3 regions of the Enterobacter sp. genome follow, and region 2 is predicted to be linked to each of the others. Evidence: predicted binding sites of a transcription regulator. Region 2 holds the regulator's gene; each other region holds the start of a gene.

Region 1 (4,186 bases), on a different contig from region 2:
TGTTGCGCACGTATTTCAGGTTGTACCCCAGAAAACGCAGGTAGCGAGACACCACGTCGAAGGCGACAAAGGTACGGCCATGGCCAATGTGACAGAGATCGTAAACCGTAATACCACACACGTACATGCCAACTTCCCCGGCATGGATAGGTTTAAATTCCTCTTTTTGGCGCGTCATTGTATTAAAGATTTTTAACATCGAAGATTCCATGTAAACACGTGTGTGGTTGAAAACCGGCTATTCTACCCGTAATTCAAACCCGAAGCAGCACACAATGCAAGGTGATCGCATCCTGTGGTTATGCTATAACAAGCCCCTATAGATGACCCGAAGGCGGGTCGACGTACCACAATAACGGAACAGGATGCAAAAATGGTTACTTTCCACACTAATCATGGCGATATCGTAATCAAAACCTTTGATGACAAAGCGCCTGAAACAGTTAAAAACTTCCTGGACTACTGCCGCGAAGGTTTCTACAACAACACCATTTTCCACCGCGTGATCAACGGTTTTATGATCCAGGGCGGCGGTTTCGAACCTGGCATGAACCAGAAAGCCACCAAAGAAGCGATCAAAAACGAAGCGAACAACGGCCTGAAAAACACCCGCGGCACGCTGGCGATGGCGCGTACTCAGGCACCTCACTCTGCTACCGCGCAGTTCTTCATTAACGTGGCTGACAACGACTTCCTGAACTTCTCCGGCGAAAGCCTGCAGGGTTGGGGCTACTGCGTATTCGCAGAAGTGGTTGAAGGTATGGACGTGGTTGACAAGATCAAAGCCGTCGCTACTGGCCGCAGCGGTATGCACCAGGACGTTCCTAAAGAAGACGTTGTGATTACAAGCGTGACCGTCAGCGAGTAATTGGTGGCGACACTCTTTATTGCAGATCTGCATCTGCAAACAGAAGAACCGGCGATTACCGCCGGTTTTCTGCGTTTTTTACGCGGTGAAGCGAAAAGCGCCGATGCGCTGTACATCCTGGGCGACCTGTTTGAAGCCTGGATTGGCGACGACGACCCTAACCCGCTGCACAGTGAAATGGCAGCCGCCCTTCACGCGCTGGTAGATTCCGGCGTCCCCTGCTACTTCATTCACGGCAACCGTGATTTTCTGATCGGCAAGCGCTACGCCCGCGAAAGCGGCATGACGCTGCTGCCGGAAGAGCAGGTGCTGGACCTCTATGGTCGCAAGGTCCTGATCATGCACGGCGACACGCTCTGCACCGACGATACCGGCTACCTGGCGTTTCGCGCCAAGGTCCACACCCCGTGGATCCAGAAGGTGTTCCTTGCCCTGCCGCTGTTTATCCGCAACCGTATCGCCGCCAGAATGCGCGCAGGCAGCAAAGCCGCCAACAGCAGCAAATCCATGACCATCATGGACGTGAATCCCCAGGCCGTGGTGAGCGTGATGGAAAAGCATGGCGTTCAGTGGTTGATACACGGTCATACCCATCGTCCAGACGTCCATTCCCTTATCGCCAACGGCGAACCGGCCCATCGCGTGGTGTTGGGTGCCTGGCACACCGAAGGCTCCATGGTCAAAGTCACGCCAGAGGGCGTCGAGCTGATCGCTTTCCCGTTTTAACCCCTCAAAAATCATTCTGTTTTTTTGAACAATATCGGCAAATTGTTTCGATTTTAATCAGTCCGTGGTCGGTCTACTATTTATCACATCAGGGCAAAACGCCCTATCCCAGACAAAATACTTAAGGAATACGACCATGAAATCCATCAAAAATTTCGTTGCAGTTGCTGCTCTTTCTCTGGCTTCTTTCGGTTCTTTCGCTCAAAGCGTGAGCGCAACTGCCTCTACTCTTGACCGCGCAGAAGCGAAAATCGCTGCACAGGCTGCTGAACAGGGTGCGTCTTACAAAATCACCAGCGCGAAGGTCGACAACCGCGTCTATATGACCGCAGAACTGACGAAATAATGATTGCCCATCGACTAAAACAGACCGCCAGAATGCGGTCTGTTTTGTTATGAATTGACGGCAACAACGGCTCAAGATTTAACCGCGCAACCGTTTTCCTTGCCCGTATAACATGCTATTCTCTGTGCCCTCGAAAGCAGTGTGTTTCGCACCACAGGAGTTTTAAGACGCATGTCTTCCCGCAATAATCCGGCGCGTGTCGCCATCGTGATGGGGTCCAAAAGCGACTGGGCTACCATGCAGTTCGCCGCCGAAATCTTTGAAATCCTGAATGTTCCGCACCACGTTGAAGTGGTCTCCGCGCACCGTACGCCTGACAAACTGTTCAGCTTCGCAGAAAGCGCCGAAGAGAACGGTTATGAGGTGATCATTGCCGGCGCGGGCGGCGCAGCACATCTGCCGGGCATGATTGCCGCCAAAACCCTGGTACCGGTTCTGGGCGTCCCGGTACAAAGCGCCGCGTTAAGCGGTGTGGATAGCCTCTACTCTATCGTCCAGATGCCGCGCGGTATTCCTGTCGGCACGCTGGCTATTGGCAAAGCGGGTGCCGCCAATGCCGCCCTGCTGGCTGCGCAGATCCTGGCGACACACGATAAAGCGTTGCATCAGCGTCTGGCAGAGTGGCGTAAAGCCCAGACCGACGAAGTGCTGGACAATCCAGACCCGCGGGGTGCGGCATGAAGCAGGTTTGCGTCCTCGGTAATGGCCAGTTAGGCCGAATGCTGCGTCAGGCCGGTGAACCGCTGGGGATTGCCGTCTGGCCCGTCGGGCTGGACGCCGAGCCGGAAGCCGTCCCATTCCACCAGAGCGTGATCACCGCCGAGATCGAACGCTGGCCGGAGACCGCTCTGACCCGCGAGCTGGCGCTTCACAACGCCTTTGTTAACCGCGACGTGTTCCCAATCATTGCCGACCGTCTGACGCAAAAGCAGCTGTTCGACAAGCTCGGTCTGCCGACCGCACCGTGGCAGCTCCTGTCCGATAAAAGCGAGTGGAACGACGTCTTCGCCATGCTGGGCGAGCTGGCGATTGTGAAGCGCCGCGTGGGCGGCTACGATGGCCGCGGCCAGTGGCGCCTGCGCGCAAACGACACCGCCGAGCTGCCGGACGACTGCTACGGCGAATGCATCGTTGAGCAGGGCATTAACTTCAGCGGTGAAGTCTCGCTGGTTGGCGCGCGCGGGCATGACGGCCGCACGGTGTTTTATCCGCTGACGCATAACCTGCATCAGGACGGCATTCTGCGCACCAGCGTCGCCTTCCCGCACGCCAATGCTGACCAGCAGGCGCAGGCGGAAGAGATGCTCTCTGCCATCATGCACGAGCTGGGCTACGTGGGCGTCATGGCGATGGAGTGTTTTGTGACGCCGTCTGGTCTGCTAATCAACGAGCTGGCACCGCGCGTGCACAACAGCGGCCACTGGACGCAAAATGGCGCGTCCATCAGCCAGTTCGAACTGCACCTGCGCGCCATCACCAACCTGCCGCTGCCGCAGCCGGTGGTCAATAGCCCGTCGGTGATGATCAACCTGATCGGCACCGATCTGAACTACGACTGGCTGAAGCTGCCGCTCGTGCATCTGCACTGGTATGACAAAGAGGTTCGCGAGGGTCGTAAGGTCGGTCACCTGAACCTGAACGACAGCGACACGGGCCGCCTGAGCGCCACCCTGGAAGCCATGATCCCTCTCCTGCCGCCGGAATACGCGAGCGGTATTGTCTGGGCACAGTCAAAGCTCAAGTAAGACATCTGCGCCGGGGAGTTGACCTTCCCCTTCCCCGGCGTAAAATCCCCGCCCATTGCTGCTGAGTTTTCTTCTGGAATAACCATGAACGATGGAACGGACTATCGCGCGATCCTCGCGTCTGATACCCCTTTAATCGACGTTCGCGCGCCGATCGAATTTGCCCAGGGCGCGATGCCTGCGGCGATCAACCTGCCTTTAATGAACGACGACGAGCGCGCGGCCGTCGGCACCTGCTATAAACGCCAGGGCCCCGAGGCCGCGCTGGCGCTCGGCCATCGCCTGGTGAACGGCGACACGCGTGAAGCACGCATCAACGCCTGGCGGGAAGCCAGCCTTGCCCATCCTGAGGGCTTTCTCTGCTGCGCGCGCGGCGGCCAGCGCTCGCATATCTCGCAGGCCTGGCTGAAAGAGGCGGGTATCGACTACCCGCTGATCCGCGGCGGCTATAAGGCCCTGCGCCAGACGGCGATTCAGGTGACCATTGAGCAGTCGCAAAAG
Region 2 (4,186 bases):
GCAGGAACACCGCCGATGTTAGCGATGGTCAGCCCCATAAACATGGTGGCCACGGCGCTCGCCTGCTTGTGTTTTGGCACCACGCTTGCCGCCACGACCGACCCCAGCCCAAAGAACGCGCCGTGGTTGAGGCTTGTCAGAATACGTGACAGCATCAGCGTGGTGTAGTCCGGCGAAATGGCCGAAAGCACGTTGCCGAGGGTGAAAATCGCCATCAGGAAAATCAGCGCATTGCGGCGCGCGCGATGAGAAAGCAGAAGCGTCATCAGCGGCGCTCCCACCATCACGCCGATAGCGTAGGCGCTGATCAACATGCCTGCCGCAGGGATCGAGACGTCCACGCCGCGGGCGATGACGGGCAGTAACCCCATCGGGGAGAATTCAGTGGTGCCAATCCCAAAAGCGCCAATCGCCAGGGCCAGCAGGGGAAAATTGATTTTCATGCGTCAACTCCGGATGCCGTGTCATGTGGTGACACAGAACAAAGAAGCGGAAAGCATGACATCAATCACAAAAAATGAGAAGTTAACAAAATGGCAAAAGATTTTTGCCAGAGAAGTAACAATCCGGGGAGTCGGGAGGGAGTAGGCTCTCCCTCCGCGTAAATCAGTGCAGCGCAGCCGTCAGACCGGCCGCAACAATCAGAGCCAGCACAACAACGGTGGTGAACAGCGAAAACTTAAGATCGGTACTCATCAATTTTTCTCCTTTTAATCCCCACACGAAAAGTGAGCTTGCTCATTTTTGCACAGATTACGTCAAAAATCTTCCTGGATTTATACTGATAACCACTTTACCTCTTCCCCTTTTCATCAAGATAGGACAAAATTCCACGCTAAATTTATTAGCGTACCGGCCATTGACCCCCTCCTGACGTCCCGTGTCGTTTTCCCGGCGTGCCGCAATTCAAGATTGCGTGATAAGGGTGAGAGAAGGCAAACGTTTACCTTCAAGTTTTTCAGGAGCTTAGGATATGGTCTGGAGTGACATTTAATGGCAACAATTAAAGACGTAGCAAAACGCGCAAACGTTTCCACTACAACCGTATCACATGTAATTAACAAAACCCGCTTTGTGGCGGAAGAGACGCGCAACGCCGTCTGGGCAGCGATCAAGGAGCTGCACTATTCGCCAAGTGCGGTCGCGCGTAGCCTCAAGGTTAATCACACCAAGTCCATTGGATTGCTGGCGACCAGTAGTGAAGCGGCCTATTTTGCCGAGATCATTGAAGCGGTTGAAAAAAACTGCTTCCAGAAAGGCTATACCCTGATTCTGGGCAACGCGTGGAACAGCATTGAAAAACAGCGCGCCTACCTGTCGATGATGGCGCAGAAGCGCGTTGACGGCCTGCTGGTAATGTGTTCCGAGTATCCGGAATCCGTGCTGTCGATGCTCGAAGAGTATCGCCATATCCCCATGGTCGTTATGGACTGGGGCGAAGCGCGTGCGGATTTCACCGACTCCGTTATCGACAATGCCTTTGAAGGCGGTTACATGGCCGGACGTTACCTGATCGAACGCGGTCACCGCGAGATTGGCGTGATCCCGGGTCCGCTGGAGCGCAACACCGGCGCGGGCCGTCTGGCCGGTTTTATGAAAGCGATGGAAGAAGCGCTGATCACCGTGCCGGAAAACTGGATCGTGCAGGGCGACTTTGAGCCGGAATCAGGCTACCGCGCGATGCAGCAGATCGTTTCCCAGCCGCACCGTCCGACCGCCGTTTTCTGCGGGGGTGACATCATGGCCATGGGCGCGCTCTGCGCCGCCGATGAACTGGGTCTGCGCGTACCGCAGGATATTTCCGTGATCGGGTATGACAACGTGCGTAACGCGCGCTTCTTCACCCCAGCGCTGACCACCATTCACCAGCCGAAAGATTCGCTGGGCGAAACGGCCTTCAATATGCTGCTCGACAGGATCGTCAACAAGCGCGAAGAGTCGCAGTCCATTGAAGTTCACCCGCGCCTGATTGAACGCCGTTCCGTAGCGGACGGTCCGTTCCGCGACTACCGTCGTTAATCCCTTTACGGGGCCAGCTACGCTGGCTCCCGTAACCATTCCCGGTTCAGCGTTTCGCTGTCCCCCAGATAATCCAGCAGCCAGGCCATGGCGGGCGAGACATCATTTTGTTGCCAGGTCAGGCAGCAGGCCGCGTCCGGGAACGGATTTTCCAGCGTCAGTTCAACCCATTCGCCGGTATCGATGCGCGGACGCGCAAAATGAACGGGCACCATCGCGACGCACAGTCCGGCACTGAGGCACGTCGCCGACGATTCCCAGTCCGGAGCCACCACCCGCCGCTGGTTGTCCAGAAGCCAGGTGATACGCTTGGGCAATGAACGGGACGTATCCTCCAGCACCAGCGAGGGCCAGTTGCGCAGAGTATCGTCGCTAAGCGGCCCGTCCATCGCTGCCAGAGGATGATCGCTGGCCACCACGCATTTCCAGCTCAGCATCCCCATGTCGCGAAAGGCGTAACGTCCCCCGACCGGGATCGCCTGCGTCGCGCCAATCGCCATCTCCGCCCTGCCGTCCGCCAGCGCATCCCACACCCCGTTGAACACCTCCTGCGAGACCCGCAGCTCAACGTCAGAGAAATGACGATAGAAATCGACAATCATCTGTCGGGTGCGTTCCGGCTTCACGATGTTATCCACCGCGATGGAAAGATGTCCCCGCCAGCCGTTGGCGATCTGCTGGCACTGTTCGCGGGTGATCTGCATTTTTTTGATAACAGAACGCCCTTCCTTCAAAAACCACGCCCCGGCGGGCGTCAATTCCACGTCACGATGCCGCCGCTCAAACAGCGGAACCGCCAGCCACTCCTCCAGTTGACGCACCGTGTAGCTGATGGCTGAAGGGACGCGGTGCAGCTCCTGCGCCGCACCGCTGAAGCTGCCGTTACGCGCGACAGCATCGACCACTTCAAGAGAATAATCTGACCACATTTTCTGCCTGCAAAAAATTTGAATGCACCCGCCAAATATTAGCGTTTCACAAGCGGCTTTGCACTCCCTACACTCAGCGCCAATGTATACCTGCCTCCTCAGGAGAATAAAATAATGCAACCCAGGAACGGTTTTTTAGTCTGGCTCGGCGGCTTAAGCGTGCTGGGCTTTTTGGCCACCGATATGTACCTGCCGGCTTTTGCCGCGATGCAGGAAGATTTGCAAACCCCCGCTGCCGCCATCAGTGCCAGCCTGAGTTTGTTCCTCGCCGGTTTTGCTTTTGCACAGCTGCTCTGGGGACCGCTCTCGGATCGCTTTGGTCGTAAACCGGTACTGCTGCTGGGTCTGGCCATTTTTGCCGTGGGCTGCCTGGGGATGTTATGGGTACGCGACGCCACCTGGCTGCTGGTGCTGCGTTTTATTCAGGCTGTAGGCGTCTGTGCCGCGGCCGTGACCTGGCAGGCGCTGGTGACCGACTACTACCCGGCTAACCGCACAAATCGTATTTTCGCCACCATTATGCCGCTGGTGGGCCTCTCCCCTGCCCTGGCTCCGCTGCTGGGCAGCTGGATCCTCGCGCATTTCGACTGGCAGGCCATCTTCGCCACGCTGTTTGCCATTACCCTGGTACTGATGCTGCCGGCTCTCGCCCTCAAGCCCGCGCATAAAAAAGAGGCGCATGCCGACGCGAAGCCGATTACCTTCACCTCGCTGTTGAGCGCCAAAGCGTATCGCGGGAATGTCCTGATCTATGCCGCCTGCTCGGCAAGCTTCTTCGCATGGCTCACCGGCTCGCCGTTCATTCTGCACGATATGGGTTACAGTCCGGCAGCCATCGGCCTGAGCTATGTTCCGCAGACAATCGCGTTCCTTGTGGGCGGGTACGGCTGTCGCGCGGCGCTGCAAAGATGGGAGGGCCAGCAGATGCTGCCGTGGCTGCTGGTGCTGTATGCGCTGAGCGTCATCGGGACATGGGCCGTTGGCTTTATTCCGGGTGCCGGTCTGGCCGAAATTTTGATCCCGTTCTGCGTAATGGCCATTGCGAACGGGGCGATTTACCCTATCGTTGTGGCGCAGGCCCTGCGACCGTTCCCGCAGGCAACAGGCCGCGCCGCCGCGCTGCAGAACACCCTGCAGCTGGGTTTGTGCTTCCTGGCAAGCCTGGTGGTCTCGGCGCTGATTGCTACGCCGCTTTTGACCACCACCAGCGTGATGCTGTTCACCGTAGCGCTGGCGGT
Region 3 (4,186 bases), on a different contig from region 2:
GCAAACACCCCGCCCAACAGCGTCTTATCCTTGAGGAATTACTGGCGCATAACCTGAGCATGCTGGCGCTTCGTGCGGGCGCGCAGCGTTTCCACGCTCAGCCCTTAAGCCAGAATGATGCGCTCAAAGATAAGCTGCTGGCCTCTCTGCCGTTTAAACCCACCGGCGCGCAGGCGCGCGTCACCGCTGAGATTGAACGCGATATGGCGCTCGACGTGCCGATGATGCGCCTGGTGCAGGGCGATGTAGGGTCCGGTAAAACGCTGGTTGCCGCGCTGGCAGCCCTGCGCGCGATTTCCCACGGTAAACAGGTCGCGCTTATGGCGCCGACCGAGCTGCTGGCTGAACAGCACGCCAACAATTTCCGCGCCTGGTTCGCGCCGCTGGGGATTGAAGTGGGCTGGCTTGCCGGGAAGCAAAAAGGCAAAGCGCGACTTGCGCAGCAGGAAGCCATCGCCAGCGGGCAGGTGCAAATGATTGTCGGCACGCACGCTATCTTCCAGGAGCAGGTGCAGTTCAGCGGCCTTGCGCTGGTGATTATCGATGAACAACACCGCTTTGGCGTCCATCAGCGTCTTGCGCTGTGGGAAAAAGGCCTTCAACAGGGCTTCCATCCGCATCAGCTGATCATGACCGCCACGCCGATCCCGCGCACCCTGGCGATGACCGCCTACGCCGATCTGGATACCTCCACCATCGACGAACTGCCGCCGGGCCGTACCCCGGTCACAACGGTCGCCATTCCTGACACGCGTCGCAGCGATATTATTGACCGCGTGCGCAACGCCTGCACCCACGAAGGACGTCAGGCCTACTGGGTCTGTACGCTGATCGAGGAGTCTGAACTGCTGGAAGCGCAGGCTGCCGAAGCCACGTGGGAAGAACTCAAGCTGGCGCTGCCGGAGCTGAACGTGGGTCTGGTTCACGGACGTATGAAGCCCGCTGAAAAACAGTCGGTGATGCAGTCGTTTAAGCAGGGAGAGCTGCATTTGCTGGTCGCCACGACGGTCATTGAAGTGGGCGTGGACGTACCCAACTCCAGCCTGATGATTATCGAAAACCCGGAGCGCCTGGGCCTTGCCCAGCTCCACCAGCTGCGCGGACGTGTTGGCCGTGGCGCGGTAGCCTCCCACTGCGTCCTGCTCTACAAAGCCCCGCTCTCGAAAACCGCCCAGATGCGGTTGCAGGTGCTGCGCGACAGCAACGACGGTTTTGTGATTGCGCAAAAAGACCTGGAGATCCGCGGCCCGGGTGAACTGCTGGGCACGCGCCAGACGGGGAATGCGGAATTCAAAGTGGCGGATTTGCTGCGCGATCAGGCTATGATCCCGGAAGTTCAGCGCCTTGCGCGCCACATTCATGAACGCTACCCCGAACAGGCGGCAGCGTTAATTGAGCGCTGGATGCCGGAAACCGAGCGGTATTCCAACGCCTGATTTCAGGCAAACATTGGCAGCATCAGGTATAGCTTGATAACCAGCGCGTTGACGATATCAATAAAGAACGCCCCGACCATCGGGACCACCAGAAACGCCATGTGCGATGGCCCGAACCGTTCTGTGATCGCCTGCATGTTAGCGATAGCCGTTGGGGTTGCCCCCAGACCAAACCCGCAGTGACCCGCCGCCAGCACCGCCGCATCGTAGTTTTTGCCCATCATGCGCCAGGTGACGAACATAGCGTACAGCGCCATAAACAGGGTTTGCACTGCCAGAATCGCCACCATCGGCAGCGCCAGCGAGGCCAGCTCCCACAGCTTGAGGCTCATCAGCGCCATCGCCAGGAACAGCGAGAGGCAGACGTTGCCGAGCACCGACACCGCCCTTTCAAACACGCGGTAGAAGCCCATCAGCGCCAGACCGTTGCTCAGGATCACCCCGATAAACAGCACGCAAACAAACGTCGGCAGCTCAAACGCTGTGCCCGCCAGCCATTGCGCAACCACTTTGCCCACGGTCAGGCAGATGGCGATCATCGCGATGGTTTCAATCAGCACCAGCGAGGTGATACTGCGCCCAACGTCCGGCTTTTCAAAGGCGGTAGGCACCAGCTCATCGTCCGGCCTGCCGTCCGGCGTGGTAGAGTGCTTCACAAGATAACGCGCCACCGGGCCGCCAATCAGGCCACCCAGCACCAGGCCAAAGGTGGCACAGGCCATCGCTACTTCCGTCGCGTTTTCAAAGCCGTAGCGTTCGATGAATAGCTTGCTCCACGCGGCCCCGGTTCCGTGACCGCCCGAAAGGGTAATCGACCCCGCCAGCAGCCCCATCAGCGGATCCAGCCCCAGCAGCGTTGCCATGCCGATGCCAATGGCGTTTTGCATCAGCAGCAGCCCCACCACCACAATCAGGAATACGCCGAGCACCTTACCGCCCGAGCGCAGGCTCGCCAGGTTGGCATTCAGGCCAATGGTGGCAAAGAAGGCCAGCATCAGCGGGTCTTTCAGGGACATATCAAAATCTATTTCCCAGCCCAGGCTTTTTTTCAGCACCAGCAGGGCCAGCGCTACCAGCAGGCCGCCGGCGACGGGTTCAGGAATGGTGTACTTTTTCAGAAGGGAAACGCTATGTACCAGCTTACGACCAAGCAGTAAGACCAGCGTTGCGGCAACAAGGGTCGACAACGTATCGAGATGAATCATAGAAGGCTCCTTTTTTGCGCGTGTTCCATACACACGCGGCGTTATCCTGGGCCGGTTTGCGCTCTTCATGAGCCCCCGGCGCAAAAAGTGTAATTTTTTTTTCCGATGCGTTGTAGAAAACCTGCTCACAGCGGCAGAATTTCTTCCCTTTTTTTGCTGGCAATCGTTTGCTTTTACCAGGTGGTCAGATAAAATGCCCGCTTTTCCACCGTGGGATTGCCGCCGATGTCCGTTAACACCATAGAGTCGCCTGATGCGCAACCGATTGCGCAGAAGCAAAATAGCGAACTGATTTACCGCCTTGAAGACCGCCCGCCGCTGCCGCAAACGCTTTTCGCCGCCTGCCAGCATCTTCTGGCTATGTTTGTTGCGGTGATCACTCCGGCGCTGCTGATTTGCCAGGCGCTCGGCTTACCGGCGCAGGACACGCAGCACATTATCAGCATGTCTCTTTTCGCCTCCGGCGTGGCCTCGATTATTCAAATTAAAGCGTGGGGTCCGGTGGGGTCGGGTTTGTTGTCGATTCAGGGCACCAGCTTTAACTTCGTGGCACCGCTGATCATGGGCGGTACGGCCCTGAAAACCGGCGGTGCGGATGTTCCGACCATGATGGCGGCGCTGTTCGGCACGCTGATGCTGGCCAGCTGTACGGAGATGGTGATCTCCCGCGTTCTGCATCTGGCTCGCCGCGTTATCACCCCGCTGGTTTCCGGCGTGGTCGTCATGATTATCGGACTGTCGCTGATTCAGGTGGGCCTGACGTCCATCGGCGGCGGTTATGCGGCAATGAGCGACCACACCTTCGGCGCACCGAAAAACCTGCTGCTGGCAGGCGTGGTGCTGGCCATCATTATTCTGCTTAACCGTCAGCGTAACCCTTACCTGCGCGTCGCCTCGCTGGTGATTGCCATGGCGGCAGGCTATCTGCTGGCGTGGGCGCTGGGCATGCTGCCGGAGAACACCGCGCCGACCAACAGCGCACTGATCGTCGTCCCCACGCCTTTGTACTACGGCCTGGGCATTGACTGGGGCCTGCTCCTGCCGCTGATGCTGGTCTTTATGATCACCTCTCTGGAGACCATCGGCGATATCACCGCTACCTCGGACGTCTCCGAGCAGCCGGTATCCGGCCCGCTGTATATGAAGCGTCTGAAAGGCGGCGTGCTGGCGAACGGCCTGAACTCGTTTGTCTCTGCGGTATTCAACACCTTCCCGAACTCCTGCTTCGGCCAGAACAACGGCGTCATCCAGCTGACCGGCGTGGCCAGCCGCTACGTCGGTTTTGTAGTAGCGCTGATGCTGATCGTCCTCGGCCTGTTCCCGGCGGTAAGCGGCTTTGTGCAGCACATCCCTGAGCCAGTGCTGGGCGGCGCAACGCTGGTGATGTTCGGGACTATCGCAGCCTCCGGTGTGCGTATCGTCTCCCGCGAACCACTGAACCGCCGCGCGATCATGATTATCGCGCTGTCGCTGGCCGTTGGTCTGGGCGTTTCCCAGCAGCCGCTGATCCTGCAGTTTGCCCCTGACTGGGTGAAAAACCTGCTC

What was found. Region 2 encodes PurR, which represses purine synthesis genes. Its sites were predicted from a motif close to CANGCAAACGTTTGCNTG; they were not measured.
Region 1: the regulator PurR is predicted to act here: its motif matches at 2,024-2,041, upstream of purE (5-(carboxyamino)imidazole ribonucleotide mutase).
Region 3: the regulator PurR is predicted to act here: its motif matches at 2,798-2,815, upstream of gltS (sodium/glutamate symporter).

What each region holds. Positions count from the first base shown of each region.
Region 1 covers NZ_CDRQYH010000007.1:7,897-12,082, forward strand. The annotation lists gene cysS (cysteine--tRNA ligase) at 1-199, opposite strand, end outside; gene ppiB (peptidylprolyl isomerase B) at 374-868, shown strand; gene lpxH (UDP-2,3-diacylglucosamine diphosphatase) at 872-1,594, shown strand; gene ACWYRJ_RS03855 (YdgH/BhsA/McbA-like domain containing protein) at 1,731-1,940, shown strand; gene purE (5-(carboxyamino)imidazole ribonucleotide mutase) at 2,112-2,621, shown strand; gene purK (5-(carboxyamino)imidazole ribonucleotide synthase) at 2,618-3,685, shown strand; gene mnmH (tRNA 2-selenouridine(34) synthase MnmH) at 3,770-4,186, shown strand, end outside.
Region 2 covers NZ_CDRQYH010000023.1:17,810-21,995, reverse strand. The annotation lists gene ACWYRJ_RS09505 (MFS transporter) at 1-443, opposite strand, end outside; gene cydH (cytochrome bd-I oxidase subunit CydH) at 607-696, opposite strand; gene purR (HTH-type transcriptional repressor PurR) at 994-2,019, shown strand; gene punR (DNA-binding transcriptional activator PunR) at 2,037-2,948, opposite strand; gene punC (purine nucleoside transporter PunC) at 3,063-4,186, shown strand, end outside.
Region 3 covers NZ_CDRQYH010000012.1:67,048-71,233, forward strand. The annotation lists gene recG (ATP-dependent DNA helicase RecG) at 1-1,436, shown strand, start outside; gene gltS (sodium/glutamate symporter) at 1,439-2,641, opposite strand; gene xanP (xanthine/proton symporter XanP) at 2,867-4,186, shown strand, end outside.